2 linked regions of the Lentimicrobium sp. L6 genome follow. The protein of the gene in region 1 interacts with the protein of each later gene in a pairwise test. Links are inferred from orthologs where the notes say so. Each region holds a gene or a part of one and is shown on either strand. Other genes may lie near its edges.

The links. Proteins that work in one complex are often made in the same cells at the same time.
Region 2: the proteins of gyrA (region 1) and gyrB interact in binary tests that used the Escherichia coli proteins (3 or more experiments, as listed by UniProt). The link is inferred for Lentimicrobium sp. L6 from one-to-one orthologs.

Annotation. Positions count from the first base shown.
Region 1 is NZ_JABKCA010000008.1:46,255-54,004, reverse strand. Bases 1,661-4,829 are described here. They hold gyrA (DNA gyrase subunit A), read right to left. Parts: upstream 4,455-4,829; coding sequence 1,866-4,454; downstream 1,661-1,865. Other genes in these bases: HNS38_RS03335 (ATP-dependent Clp protease ATP-binding subunit), read left to right, coding at 4,675-4,829; HNS38_RS03345 (lipopolysaccharide assembly protein LapB), read right to left, coding at 1,661-1,754. In the rest of the region: HNS38_RS03350 (cold-shock protein), read left to right, coding at 10-201; more of HNS38_RS03345, read right to left, coding at 621-1,660; more of HNS38_RS03335, read left to right, coding at 4,830-7,221; HNS38_RS03330 (FAD:protein FMN transferase), read right to left, coding at 7,297-7,750. UniProt on the Escherichia coli protein: A type II topoisomerase that negatively supercoils closed circular double-stranded (ds) DNA in an ATP-dependent manner to maintain chromosomes in an underwound state.
Region 2 is NZ_JABKCA010000057.1:28,855-36,318, reverse strand. Bases 2,732-5,614 are described here. They hold gyrB (DNA topoisomerase (ATP-hydrolyzing) subunit B), read left to right. Parts: upstream 2,732-3,135; coding sequence 3,136-5,094; downstream 5,095-5,614. Other genes in these bases: HNS38_RS14300 (carboxy terminal-processing peptidase), read left to right, coding at 5,285-5,614; HNS38_RS14310 (CoA-binding protein), read right to left, coding at 2,732-2,903. Outside these bases: HNS38_RS14325 (VWA domain-containing protein), read right to left, coding at 1-318; HNS38_RS14320 (transketolase), read right to left, coding at 318-1,163; HNS38_RS14315 (gliding motility-associated C-terminal domain-containing protein), read right to left, coding at 1,187-2,536; more of HNS38_RS14310, read right to left, coding at 2,541-2,731; more of HNS38_RS14300, read left to right, coding at 5,615-7,429. UniProt on the Escherichia coli protein: DNA gyrase negatively supercoils closed circular double-stranded DNA in an ATP-dependent manner to maintain chromosomes in an underwound state.

The DNA.
Region 1 (7,750 bases):
ATAAGTATTATGAGTAACGGAACAGTTAAGTTTTTCAACGATTCTAAAGGATATGGATTCATTACACCTGACGAAGGTGGCAAAGATGTTTTTGTACATGCAAATGGTTTAATCGACGAAATTAATGAAGGTGACAAAGTCAGCTACGAAGTAGAAGAAGGTAAAAAAGGTTTAAATGCAGTAAATGTATCTATTCTGTAGTAGTCTTCTTTTAATAAAAAGAATTAGCTGGTCATTTTGATTGGCTTTTTTTGTGCCCTGAAGTTTCTTGATTTTATTTGTAAACCAATCAGCTCGCCATTTCTCTATATTTCTTCCTTAGCTTGTATTTAGACTCTTGTCAAAGAATATTAAATCTTGCCAAGTTCCATTTAAAACGCTCTTAATTATTTTACATTTTTGTTGTCATTATAAAATATAATTACAAATTTTAATGGGATCTCTAGAATGGTTTTGTTTATTAAGATCATAAAAAGGCACATAATTAATATTATGTTAAATATAAAACAAATAAACTACCCTATGCAGCATATTTAGTGGAATTATATATGTATGGTATAGACATAAAAAAAGCAATTCTCAAACGAGAATTGCTTTTTAATCAACTATCTAAAGAAAAATTATCTATTTTTTAATTCAGCAACTTTATCCGACTGATTTGTTGAATTGTAAATCTGCATTAAGGATTTAACTAATCCCTGGTCGTCTGGCATAATTTCTAATGCTTTCTCAAAATATGGCTGAGCAAGTAAAAATTCTTTGCTGGCTTCTTCTTTTAACCTATTGAATTCCTCTTCAGCATCATAAGGTAAATCATTAGCTTTCACAGAAATCTCAACACCTTTATTATAATATAAAGCACCCATATTATAAAGTGCATCTGAATACTCTGGATTTACTTCCAAAGCTTTTTCGTAGCCTAATTTAGCATTTTCAAGATCTCCCATTTGCTCGTAAGACTGTCCTTGAACAAAATATAATGTATAATTTTCTGGAGCTAATTGTATAGCAGATTCTAAATAATTAACTACTTCTTCATATTTCTCTTCAGTTAAAAGAATATTGATTTTAGCAAATACAATATTAGCATCGTTTGGATATTTTGTAATTCCCATTTCCAAAACTTCTTTAGCTCTGTCTATGTTTTCTGTAGTCTTGTAGATATTAGCTAAATCTCCATAAATACCAGAATTGTTATACTCCATAGCAATTAAACTCTCATATCCTTCTATAGCTTCTGGGTACATTTCACCAGAAAAAGCAGACATTGCGGAAGCATAAACAGCTAATGAATCCACACTATTGATAGAATTATTAACAGAAATCGCTTCTTTAAATTCTTTATATGCTGCTGGATAATCATTAGCATTATAATGCTCTAAACCTCTAGCATAATAATTATTGGCAATAATTTTTAAATCGGCCTCTACTTGTTCAGTATAAGTTCCTTTTTCATCTAACTCTATACATTTCATATATCCATCATAAGCTTTTTGTAAAGCATCAGGATCTAAAGCTTTAAATGCATCTAATGGTGTAGTAGCCAATTGAATATAGGTATTACCATAGTAAAACCAAGTTTTAGGATCGTTCATTGTTTTTTCATGACCTACTGCCTTATCTATATTTTCTTTGGCTAAGTCTAACTTACCTTTTCTTAGATAATTATAAGCAGTGGTTCTTGTGCTCTTTTGTGCGCTGGCCATCATAGTTACTGATAGAAATAATAGCGCTAAAAATGTTATCTTCTTCATCTTTATTGATTTTATAAATTTCTCTTTATATTAGAACTGCAAATATGCTTATTAGAAATCATATTTGCAGTCTTTTTTTTTTTTTAGATGCTTATTTGAATATATACTAAATTATTCTTCAGTTACATTCTCATCAGCTTCATCTGCAGTTGTTTCGTTTTCTGTGGCTTCATCTTCCGAAGCTTCTTCTAAAGTTTCAACATCAAGAACTGTGCCATCCTCTATAACCACCAATTCTTCCTCCTCTTCTTCCACATCAACTTTAGCTACAGAGGCGATACTATCACCTTCCTGGATTTTGATTAATCGAACACCTTGAGTATTTCTTCCCATCACTCTTAGTGGATTAGACTCTCCTCCTACAGGAATTCTAATGAGAATACCACTTTTATTGATGATCATTAAATCATTATCGTCGGTTACATTCTTAATTGAGATTAATTTACCAGTTTTATCGGTGATATTAAGAGTACGAACTCCTTTACCACCTCTATTGGTCTCTCTATAATCCTCTAATTTAGAACGTTTACCATAACCTTTTTCAGAAACAACTAAGATATCATAGTCATGAGTTTCTAGGCAAATCATACCTATAACTTCATCCTTATCATTATCGAGTTTAATACCTCTTACTCCAGATGCATTTCTTCCCATCGGACGAACATGGCGCTCATTAAAACGAATAGCTCTACCGCTCTTCACAGCTAAAATAACTTCGTTTTCGCCATTGGTTAATCTGGCTTCTAATAAGGTATCACCATCTCGAACAGTAATGGCATTGATACCATTGGCTCTTGGACGACTATATAACTCAAGAGAAGTTTTCTTGATTACACCTTTTTTTGTTGCTAGAATGATGAAGTTATTCTTTATATAATCTTCATTCTTTAAATCCTTAGTATTGATATAAGCTCTCACTTTATCATCGGGAGGAATATTGATTATATTTTGAATGGCTCTACCCTTGGTTGTTCTAGTTCCTTCAGGAATTTCAAATACCCTCAACCAGAATACTTTTCCTTTCTCGGTGAAGAATAACATATAATCGTGCATACTCGCAACAAAAAGGTGCTCTAAGAAATCTTCATTTCTGGTGCTACTTCCCTTTGATCCTCTTCCACCTCTATTTTGGCGACGGTATTCTGTTAAATTTGTCCTTTTAATATATCCAGCATGTGAAATAGTAATTACTACGTCGTCATCAGGAATAGTATCTTCAATACGGAAATCCGCAGCGCTGTATTCGATTCTACTCATGCGCTCATCACCATATTTATCTCTAATCTCATTAAGCTCTTCTTTAATGATATCCATTCTCATCTCCTTGCTTTCCAAGATGGCTTTCAAGTATTCTATGGTTTTCATTATAGCTTCATATTCTGCTCTTAACTTATCTTGTTCAAGACCGGTCAGTTGACGTAATCTCATTTCAACAATAGCACGAGATTGTATATCGCTTAATTCAAAACGAACAATTAAAGCTTCTCTAGCTTCTTCTGGACTTTTTGAGCCACGAATAATTTTAATTACCTCATCAATATTATCAGAAGCAATAATCAAACCTTCTAAGATATGAGCTCTTTTCTCTGCTTGTTTTAATTCATATTGAGTCCTTTTGACAACCACATCATGCCTATGTTCAACAAAATGATATATTTGGTCTTTAAGGTTCAGTACCTCAGGTCGCCCATGAACTAAAGCAATATTGTTTACAGAAAATGAGGATTGTAGGGCTGTATATTGGTATAATTTATTGAGAACTACGTTAGTATTGGCGTCTCTCTTCAATTCATATACTACACGAATACCATCTCTATCGGATTCGTCTCTAATATCACTAATGCCTTCAATTTTTTTATCGTTAACCAAATCAGCAGTTTTTTTGATCATATCTGCTTTATTCACTTGATAAGGAATACTGTGAGCTATAATCATTTCTTTTCCAGACTTGGTTTCTTCTATGGTGGTTTCGCCTCTCATGACTATTCTACCCTTACCAGTTTCAAAGGCATTAATTACGCCATCGTATCCATAGATGATACCACCGGTTGGGAAATCAGGAGCTTTAATGTATTCCATTAACCCTTTAATATCGATATCATTATTATCAATATAAGCTAAGGTACCATTTACCACTTCTGTTAAATTATGAGGGGGCATATTTGTGGCCATACCAACAGCAATACCGCTAGTACCATTAACAAGCAAATTGGGTATACGTGTAGGTAAAACCGTAGGTTCCTTTAATGAATCATCAAAGTTTAATTGAAAATCAACAGTTTCTTTATCGATATCGATAAGCATATCTTCTGATATCTTTCTTAATCGAGCTTCTGTATAACGCATAGCAGCAGGGCTATCACCATCAATAGAACCAAAGTTACCTTGGCCATCAACTACAGGGTATCTTAAAGACCATTCCTGAGCCATTCTTACCATTGCATCATATACTGAAGAATCACCATGTGGGTGATACTTACCAAGCACCTCTCCCACGATTCTCGCTGATTTTTTATACGGTCTATTAGATAAAACGCCCAAATCAAGCATACCATACAATACTCGTCTGTGAACTGGTTTTAAACCATCACGAACATCAGGTAGAGCTCTGGAAACAATAACAGACATAGAGTAATCTATGTATGCAGCTTTCATTTGATCAGATATCCCTACCTTAATTATTCTTTCTCCTTCGTGCATAGAATTAAATTGTAATTTGAGTAGTATTTAAACATAAGATTTCATATCTTATATAAGGACGCGAAGATAGTTAAATTCTTTCAAAATACCTTTGAAATGATGAAGTAAAGAATGAACAATTTTAACAAGTTCTTGTTGAAAAAATAGAACATCACAATCAAATTACCTCTATTTTTGTCAATAGTTTTGATTGACTTAATATTATTCTAAAAAGAGCTTTATGGAAGCAAAATTCTCCGCCCGAGTTAGGGAAGTACTATCACTCAGTCGGCAAGAGGCTATTCGCCTCAAAAACAACTATATAGGTGTTGAGCATCTCTTTCTTGGTATCATAAAAGAAGGAAATGGGATGGCCTATAAGATGTTATCCGACTTGGGATTACCCATTGATACACTAAGATTAAAAATAGAAAAAACAATTGCTTCAGAAAGCGAAACTTATTCTTCATCACAAAATATTCCTTTTGTCCGTCAAGCCGAAAGAATAATTAAACTCACATATTTGGAAGCTCGCCGTTTTCAGTCTCAACAAGTGGGTACTGAACATTTATTATTGGCTATTTTAAAAGACCCAGATAATATTGTTACTCAGATGTTGGATAAGAACCAGATTGATTATTCTAAAATTACTACTCTTGTGCAAGAATATAGTAGTGGAAAAGAAGAAGAGACACAAGATAAAATAGATCCTATAGAAGACCAATATCCTGGAGGATTTCCTCCAGAGCCAGATGAAGGTAGTGGGAAATCCCAAAAAACCAATAAGCCTAGCAAAAAAGATGGGGATCCTAAATCTTCAACTCCAGTTTTAGATAATTTCGGTCGTGATTTAACCCGATTAGCCGAGGAGAATAGATTAGACCCCATTGTTGGAAGAGAAAGTGAGTTGGAACGTATTGCTCAAATTCTAAGCCGTCGTAAAAAAAACAATCCAATTTTAATTGGGGAACCAGGTGTTGGCAAGTCTGCTATAGCCGAAGGTTTGGCCATTAGAATTGTGAGTCGTCAGGTAAGCCGAGCTTTATTTAATAAAAGAATATTTACCCTAGACTTAGCATCTATTGTCGCAGGAACGAAATATAGAGGTCAATTTGAGGAAAGAATGAAAGCTATTTTAAATGAATTGGAGAAAAATCCCAATATCATATTATTTATAGATGAAATTCATACTATCGTTGGTGCAGGTAATGCTTCAGGTTCTTTAGATGCCTCAAATATGTTTAAACCAGCCTTGGCTCGTGGAGAACTCCAATGTATTGGTGCAACCACTTTAGATGAATATCGCCAAACCATTGAAAAAGACGGTGCTTTAGAAAGAAGATTCCAGAAAATCATTGTGGATGCCACCTCTCCTGAAGAAACAGAAACCATTCTATCTAATATTAAAGAACGATATGAAGATCATCACTTAGTGCGTTATTCTGACGAAGCTTTAAAAGCATGCGTTCAGTTAACCAACAGATATATGAGTGATCGATTCTTACCAGACAAAGCTATTGATGCTTTAGATGAAGCTGGAGCTCGTGTTCATATCACTCATATGAATGTGCCTGATGGTATCATTAAAATAGAAGGAAAAATTGAGGAGGCTATTCAGAGAAAGAAAAATGCTATTAAAAAGCAACAATTTGAACAAGCTGCTCAGTTAAGGGATAATGAACGAGAATTACAAGAAGAATTAGACTTAGCCAAACGCAAATGGGAACAAGAAACTCAGATAAATAGAGAGGAAGTTACTGAGCAAGATGTGGCTGAAGTGGTTGCTATGATGACCGGTGTTCCTGTACAAAGAATTGCCCAAAAAGAAGGTGATAAACTGCAGAAAATGGAAGATGACTTGGCCGAATCAGTTATTGGTCAATTCGATGCTATACAGAAAGTTACAAAGGCTATTAGAAGGAATCGTGCAGGATTAAAAGACCCTAGCAAACCCATTGGAACTTTTATATTTTTAGGCCCTACTGGTGTGGGTAAAACTTATCTAGCAAAAATACTCGCAGAATATATGTTCGACTCCGCCGACACCTTAATCCGTATCGATATGAGTGAGTATATGGAGAAATTTGCAGTAAGTAGATTGGTGGGCGCTCCTCCTGGCTATGTGGGCTACGAAGAAGGAGGCCAGTTAACCGAGAAAGTTCGCCGCAAACCCTACTCTATCATCTTACTTGATGAAATTGAGAAAGCACATCCCGATGTTTTCCACATGATGCTACAAGTATTGGATGATGGGCAACTCACTGATAGTTTTGGAAGAAAGGTAGATTTTAAAAATACCATTATCATTATGACTTCTAATATTGGTAGTCGTCAGTTGAAAGACTTCGGTACTGGTGTTGGATTTAATACCCAAGCTCGTCAAGGCAATAAGTCGGCACATACACAAGGTGTTATAGAAAATGCTTTGAAGAAAGCTTTTGCACCTGAATTCTTAAACAGAATTGATGATGTCATTGTGTTCAATAATTTAGAAAGAGATGATATTCATAAGATTATCGACATTGAGCTCAAGGGACTTTATCAGCGTATCCACGATTTAGGATATAAGATTAGAGTGACTGAGAAGGCTAAAGATTTCTTAGCTGAAAAAGGCTGGGATCCTCATTTTGGTGCAAGACCCTTAAAGCGTGCTATTCAAAAATATATTGAAGATGAGTTGGCAGAAGAGATTATCAAAACTAAATTGGAAGAAGGCGATACTATTGCAATCGACTACAGTAAAAAGCTGGAAAAGATTGTGATTAAGATTACTAAGAAAAAGAAATAATAATTCTTTTCTATAAAATGCAAAAAATCCCCTGTTCGCTTGAAAAGGGGATTTTTTATTATTTGTTTTTCTAGTTTACTCACTGCCAACCGAAATATATTCCTCAAAACTTTTACTCATAGCTGTTTTTAGTTCCCCATCTTCATCATACATTAAGTATACCTTGATATGAGGATGAATTTCTGCATATTTTAAGGTTTTTTCCACTCCTAACACCATAAAAGCAGTAGCGTAGGCATCGGCTTCTCCAGCTGAGGGAGCAATGACGGTTGTACTTAAAAGACTATGTGTAACAGGGAATCCTGTTTTTGGATCCAAGCTATGTGCATATTTTTTCCCGTCTAGCTCATAAAACTTTCTATAATTTCCTGATGTGGCTACAGCTGCATCTTTTAGGCTAATGATTCTATTATAAAAGCGCTCCTCAGCACCATCTTCAGGAATCTCTATGCCAATTTTCCAATGATCACCATTGGGCTTTTGTCCACTTGCATAAATTTCACCTCCAAGGTCGATCAGGAAATCATTA
Region 2 (7,464 bases), on another replicon or contig:
ATTCTTTGCGAACGGCACAATCAATCGACTGTCTTCACAAACTTGAGGAGGCACATGATATTGATCACCAAATACTCGAAAAGCCACTTCTACATTCTCAACTGTTGCTAGGCTATCCAAAAAGTTGGATAATATTTCTCTAGCTGCAAATATCTTCTGTTGGTAATTCCAACGTCCGAACATAGATTGAGAAGCATCGAATACAAAAAGTAAACGAGTGATTTCTTCTTTTTCTTGTTTTTGCTCTTGAGCCGCTAAAGGCTTCAGTACAAGAAGTAAAGAAACTATAGAAATGTAATATATAAGTTTTTTAATCATTAATAATCGCCAAGCGTTTCTGTTAATTGAGAAAGTGCATCAGCAGCTTGTTCATCATTTGGAGGTGAACCATGCCATTTATGAGTTCCCATCATAAAGTCGACTCCGGCACCCATTTCTGTTTTCATAATGATAACGATAGGTTTTCCTTTACCTGTCATTGATTTGGCTATTTTCATGGTATCGATAATCTCACAAACTTGATTACCATCCATTTCTAAAACTTCCCAACCAAAGGCTAACCATTTTGCTTTTAAATCCCCTAAATCCATTACTTCCTCAATAGGACCATCTATTTGCTTTTGGTTATAATCGATAGTTGCAATGAGGTTATCCACTTTTTTAGCTGCAGCATATAAAGCAGCTTCCCAGATTTGACCCTCATTCAATTCACCATCACCATGAAGTGTATACACTAAATGCTTGTCGCCATTAAGTTTTTTAGCTTGTGCTGCTCCGTTAGCTACCGACAAACCCTGACCAAGTGAACCCGAAGCGATTCTAATACCTGGTAAATGATCATGAGTAGTAGGATGTCCTTGTAGTCGACTTCCCAATCTTCTAAAGGTAGCTAATTCTTCAACTGGGAAAAATCCACTATGAGCTAAAACACTATACCATACTGGCGAAATATGTCCATTTGATAGGAAGAACAAATCCTCATCTGTTCCATCTAAAGTAAAATTCTCAGGACTATAATCCAATACCTCTTGATAAAGAGTACTTAAGAAATCAGCACAACCCAATGAACCACCTGGATGACCAGATTTCACGCCATGTACCATTCTGATAATGTCTCTTCTAACTTGTGAAGCAAACGCTTCGATTTGATTAACTTTCTCCATTTCTATTTTTAGTCAATAATTTTCTAATTCTGTCCGCCGAGAATGGTTACACTTCCTTGTTCTTTTCCATTTGAATATTCACCTTCCCATGTAAATACATAAAAATAAACTCCATCTGGCAATCCACCGCCATCCCAATTATCTGTACAATTTATACAATCGAAAAGTTTGGAGCCATTCCTATTAAATATCACCAACTCGGTAGATTTAAAATGTTCTTGAAACACTAAATCATCTCCAGTACACTTGGTTACTTCTTGAATTCCTGTTGATTTTAATGACTCTTCAGAATCTTCTCCTCCACCATCACCACCAATAATTTTAAAAATCCAAGTATCATTTACACCATCCCCATTAGGAGTGAATACATTGGGGATACAAAAATTTAATTCTTTTACTTCAAAAGTATTTAAATAAACAATAGTATCGCACCCATCTATATTCTCAGTATAAAGGGAGATATCATAGGTACCCACTTGTTGATAAGTATGGGTCGTGATATCTGAATAGGCTTTAGATTCATCACCAAAATCCCATTCATATTTTTCAATAAAACCATCCTCTATTTCTATTGCAAATTCCACATCGGGTTTTGTAATGTAAATTTCTTCTGGATTTGCGGCTATATCATATACTGCAGCAGCATAAATAACAGGTTTGAACAAATCTCCATAAATACAACCTCCTGCATCACGAATAGAAACAAAAACTGGGTCTTGACAAAGACCTATTGCAATACTATCATTCTGATTAAACTTATCGTTCCATTTATAAATATATGGAGCCGTTCCTCCAGATATATTAACTTCTGCTTGAGCTTTACAACCACCATTTTCACTATCATCTCTACAGCCAATTGTAAATTGTTCAAAGTCTATTTCAACTTCACTTACATAAGGTACAGGCAAGCTAGCATCTACTATATAACTAGCATCAATATCTAAATCTGTAACATTAGTAAAACTACAAACCTCTTCAAACCAAGTAAAAATTGCATCCCCATTTGCACTGGGCTTTTCTGTAAAAAGCAGTGATAGAAATAGACCATCCTCTAGGTTAACTCCATAGTAGGCTGCCCAATCTATTGAGATGGTATCGTTAGATACAGAAGTTTTTATTCTATACTCCTCTTTATTCTCTAATTCAAAATCAGAATTATGATACACACTACTATCAAATTGAATCAAGGTATTGTCAAATTTCAATTTAAGATGTATGGATTTAATGTTCTCCAAATTTTTAAACTGAACTGGAATTTCAATTTGCTTAGTGGCACAATGAATCGCTAAACGAGACTCAATTTGGGCTTGGGCCACTAAAACACTACTCAATGATAATAGGATAATTAACAGGTATAAGCTCCATTGCTTCATAAAACTAATATTGATTGGTTGATAATAAAACCAAGGTACATGCAACTTCTACTTCAATTCCATTCTCTTTTGCCAAATTCATTAATTCAGAATTTTCGGTACCTGGGTTAAAGATAATACGTTTAGGATTAATCTTTAGTATATAATGATAAATATTCTTTTGATTTTGAGGGCCAAGGTAAAGAGTCAAAGTATCGACACCCTCGAAAATGGGCTCTCCCTTATGGATTGGGATCGTATCTATTACTGATTCACGAAATCCAACTGCCACAACTGGATGTTGATATTCTTGAAGCATTTTCACTGCTTTATAAGAATATCTTTCTGGCTTTGGGCTAGCTCCCAATACCAAAGTTTTCTTTTGCATGTGGTTTTTTTGGCAAAGATAAAATAAAAGATGGACGACAAGTGTAAAATAAGGTCAATATCAATAATCTCTTATCCACAATTGACTCAAATAAAACGACCTATAAGCACAAGGACTTCAAGCCTTTCAAACATTAACAATTGTTAATAAAAACAAATATTGTGTGAAGCTTTAAAACACCCAATCTTAGCATATTTTAATTATCTTTGCGCGACTATAATTGAATGTACTTATGACAGATCAAGAATTGAATAAACAAAACGAATATTCGGCGGATAACATACAGGTATTAGAAGGATTAGAGGCGGTTAGAAAACGTCCTGCTATGTATATCGGCGACATTTCATCCAAAGGTTTACACCATTTGGTTTATGAGGTAATTGACAACTCTATTGATGAAGCATTGGCTGGCCATTGCGATACTATAGAAGTTGTTATCCAAGAAAATAATTCCATAAAGGTAACAGATAATGGACGTGGAATCCCCACTGGGATTCATGAGAAAGAAGGACGCTCTGCTTTAGAAGTAGTAATGACCGTGCTTCATGCTGGTGGTAAATTTGACAAAGGGTCCTATAAAGTTTCTGGTGGATTACACGGGGTTGGTGTTTCTTGTGTGAACGCCTTATCTACGCAGTTAATCGCTACTGTATATCGTGAAGGAAAAATATTCCAACAAGAATATAATATCGGAAGACCATTATATGATGTAAAACAAATTGGGGAATCTGATAAAACAGGAACCGAAGTTGTTTTCCTACCTGATGCATCCATCTTTACAGTTACCGAATACAATTTCGACACTCTTGCTAATAGAATGCGTGAATTGGCCTTTTTAAATAAAGGTATTACCTTAAAACTGATAGACGAAAGAGAAAACGGAGATGATGGTGAGTTTAAAAACAAAACCTATCATTCTGAAAAAGGTCTTAATGATTTTATTGACTATTTGGATGAAACTCGTGAAAAATTGATTCCGAACGCCATCTATATGGAAGGCGAAAAGAATGGTATTCCCATCGAAATCGCCATGAGATATAATACTTCTTTCTCTGAGAATGTTCATGCTTATGTAAACAACATTAACACCCATGAGGGAGGAACGCATTTAAGTGGTTTCAGAAGAGGTTTAACCAGAACACTAAAGTCTTATGCAGACAAATCTGGCTTATTAACTAAGTTGAAGTTTGATATTAATGGTGATGACTTTAGAGAAGGCTTAACAGCTGTTATTAGCGTTAAAGTTCAAGAGCCACAGTTTGAAGGGCAAACCAAAACCAAGCTAGGAAATAGCGAAGTAATGGGAGCTGTTGATCAAATGATTTCTCAAGCCTTGAATAATTATTTAGAAGAAAATCCAAAAGATGCCAGACGAATTGTCGACAAAGTGATTTTAGCTGCTACCGCTCGTCATGCTGCTCGTAAAGCTCGTGAATTGGTGCAAAGAAAGAATGTGCTTTCTGGTTCAGGCTTACCTGGTAAACTTGCTGATTGCTCTGAAAAAGACCCTGCTTTGAGTGAAATATACCTAGTGGAGGGAGATTCTGCGGGTGGAACAGCCAAGCAAGGACGAAACAGAAAATACCAAGCCATCCTTCCTCTTAGAGGTAAGATTTTAAACGTGGAGAAAGCAATGCCTCATAAGATTTTTGAAAATGAGGAAATCAAAACTATGTTTACGGCGCTTGGAGTTTCAATTGGAACCGAGGAAGATAGCAAAGCCTTAAACATAAATAAACTTAGATACCACAAAATCATCATCATGACGGATGCCGATGTGGACGGTAGTCATATCGCCACATTAATCCTAACATTCTTTTTCCGTTACATGAAAGAATTAATCGAAAAAGGCTATGTTTATATTGCTACTCCCCCTTTATACTTAGTTAGAAAAGGCAAGGAAGAACATTATGCTTGGGATGATGACCAACGCGATTTATTCGTTTCCAAAATGGCCACCGACGGGAAAGACAAAGGGGTTCATATCCAACGCTATAAAGGTCTTGGAGAAATGAACGCAGAGCAATTATGGTATACCACCATGGATCCGGAAGGAAGGACACTCAGAAGAGTTGAAATTGAAAATGAACCTGAAGCAGATCACGTATTCTCTATGTTAATGGGAGATGAAGTTCCTCCTCGTAGAGAATTCATTGAACAGAATGCGAAATATGCAAATATCGATGTATAAGGTATTTGTATCTTAATTAAACTCAATATATATTCCAAAAAACACCCGGCAAACGTCGGGTGTTTTTTTTATTTAGCTTAACAAATATTAACGGCATAACAGGCATTTGCTGAAGTAAATTTCCTATTTTTGAAAATTGATGAGATTATTTTTTTGTACCACCACTTTTACAATAATTAAAAAACCCAAAATGATCAGAAACACGAATCTACTAATCGCAATCATACTATTATTCAACATTCCCATATTTGCGCAGACCGACATTGAAGACGAAGTTCAGCAAAAAATATTCGACAATAAAAAGAATAAGATTTTAAGCAATGTGATTATCTCTTCTTTAGAAAGAGCACATTATTCTCCTAAAGAACTTAACGACAGCTTGTCTTTTGAGTTTTTCGAAGAATACGTGAAGAATATCGATAGAAGCAAAAACTTCTTATTACAGGAAGACATAGACATGTTGTCAGAGTATAAATACGAATTAGACAATCAACTTACAGCGGACAAGTTAGACTTTTTCAACATTTCTATTTCTACCCTAAACAAAAGAACACTCCAAATACAAGAGCTTTATAAAGAAATACTTGCAGAACCCTTCAATTATGAAATTGATGAATCTATTGAAATGGATCCTGACAAAGTTTCTTATTGTAAAAATATGAATGAGTTAAAAGAACGTTGGAGAAAAGCATTAAAATACCAAACCATTACGAACATCAGCACCAAACTAAAGGAACAAACCGATGCTTCAGAAAAAAGTGATACTGTAACTATTAAAACTTTTCCAGAACTAGAAGCAGACGCTAGAAAAAAAATTCTCAAACGACAGGACGACTGGTTCCATAGAATGATAGATCAGGTAAATAATACCGATAGAATATCTGTTTATGAAAATTCATTAGCTGCCGTCTTCGATCCCCACACTAATTACTTCCCTCCAAAATTGAAAGAAGATTTCGATATCCGATTCTCAGGACAACTAGAAGGAATCGGAGCCACACTATCACCAAAAGATGGTTATATCAGAGTAGTAGAAGTATTGCCGGGCAGTCCATCATGGAAAACTGGCCTTGTAAAAGAAGAAGACCTTATTATGAAGGTTGGACAAGCTGATGAGGAGCCTGTAGACGTTTATGACATGAGACTTGACGAGGCCGTAAAGTTGATTAGAGGAGCCAAAGGAACAGAGGTTAGACTAACTATTAAAAAACCCGATGGTACAATTATGGTAGTTCCGATTATTCGTGACATAGTTATTCGAGAAGAAACCTATGCGAAATCTGCGGTTATTAGCCCAAAAAATGAGAAAGGACTTGAAGTAGGATATATTTATCTTCCAAGTTTCTATACCAACTTCAACGATCCTAAAGGCAGAAGTTGTGGTGCTGATATGAAAAAAGAATTAGAAAAAATCACTAGCGAAGGTATTGACAATGTCATTATTGACCTTCGAGGTAACGGTGGTGGTTCTTTACGTGACGCAGTAGAAATAGCAGGTCTATTTATCGATCAAGGTCCAGTAGTACAAAGAAGAAGCAGTATTGGCCAACAAAGCGTATTAAGAGACCATGATAACATACTAAACTACGATGGCAACCTTGTTGTTTTAGTCAGTGAGACCAGCGCTTCTGCTTCAGAAATTCTTGCGGCAGCCCTACAAGATTACCAAAGAGCAGTTATTGTTGGCTCTAATTCCACATTCGGCAAAGGAACCGTTCAGCAGTTTGTTGATTTAGACAGACTACTTCCATCAAAGTTCAATGACTATAAAAGTTTTGGTTCATTAAAAATCACGATGGAAAAATTCTATAGAATCAATGGTGGAGCCACCCAATTAAAAGGAGTTGTTCCCGATGTTATTTTACCCACGAACTATTCCTATATAGATTTCGGCGAAAAAGAAATGGATTTTGCTCTTCCCTGGGACGAAATCGCAGCTGTTGAATACCAAAAACTTGACAACTACATCCCAAACTATCAATACATTAAAGAAAATAGCAGCAAAAGAACAAAAGCAAACTCAAGCTTTAATGAAATTGAAAAATATGCCAAATGGGTGAAGAAAAGAAGAGAAGAAACTGTTGAACCCCTAAAATTTGATAAGTACGAAATTGATAAAAAAGCCCGAAAAGATTTTATTAAACAATTCGAGCACATTGGGGAGGACACTTTAGCGATTTCTGTTAGAGATTTAAAATTTGATACCCCAAAAATAAACGCAGATAGTACAAAACGAGTAACAACAGATGAGTGGCACGACGAGATTACTAAAGACAATTATATCTTAGAATCTATTTACATCCTTGAAGATTTAAAAGCCATTAGAAAGAAATAAAAGATTTAATACCCTAAAAAAGCGGCATTGTTATT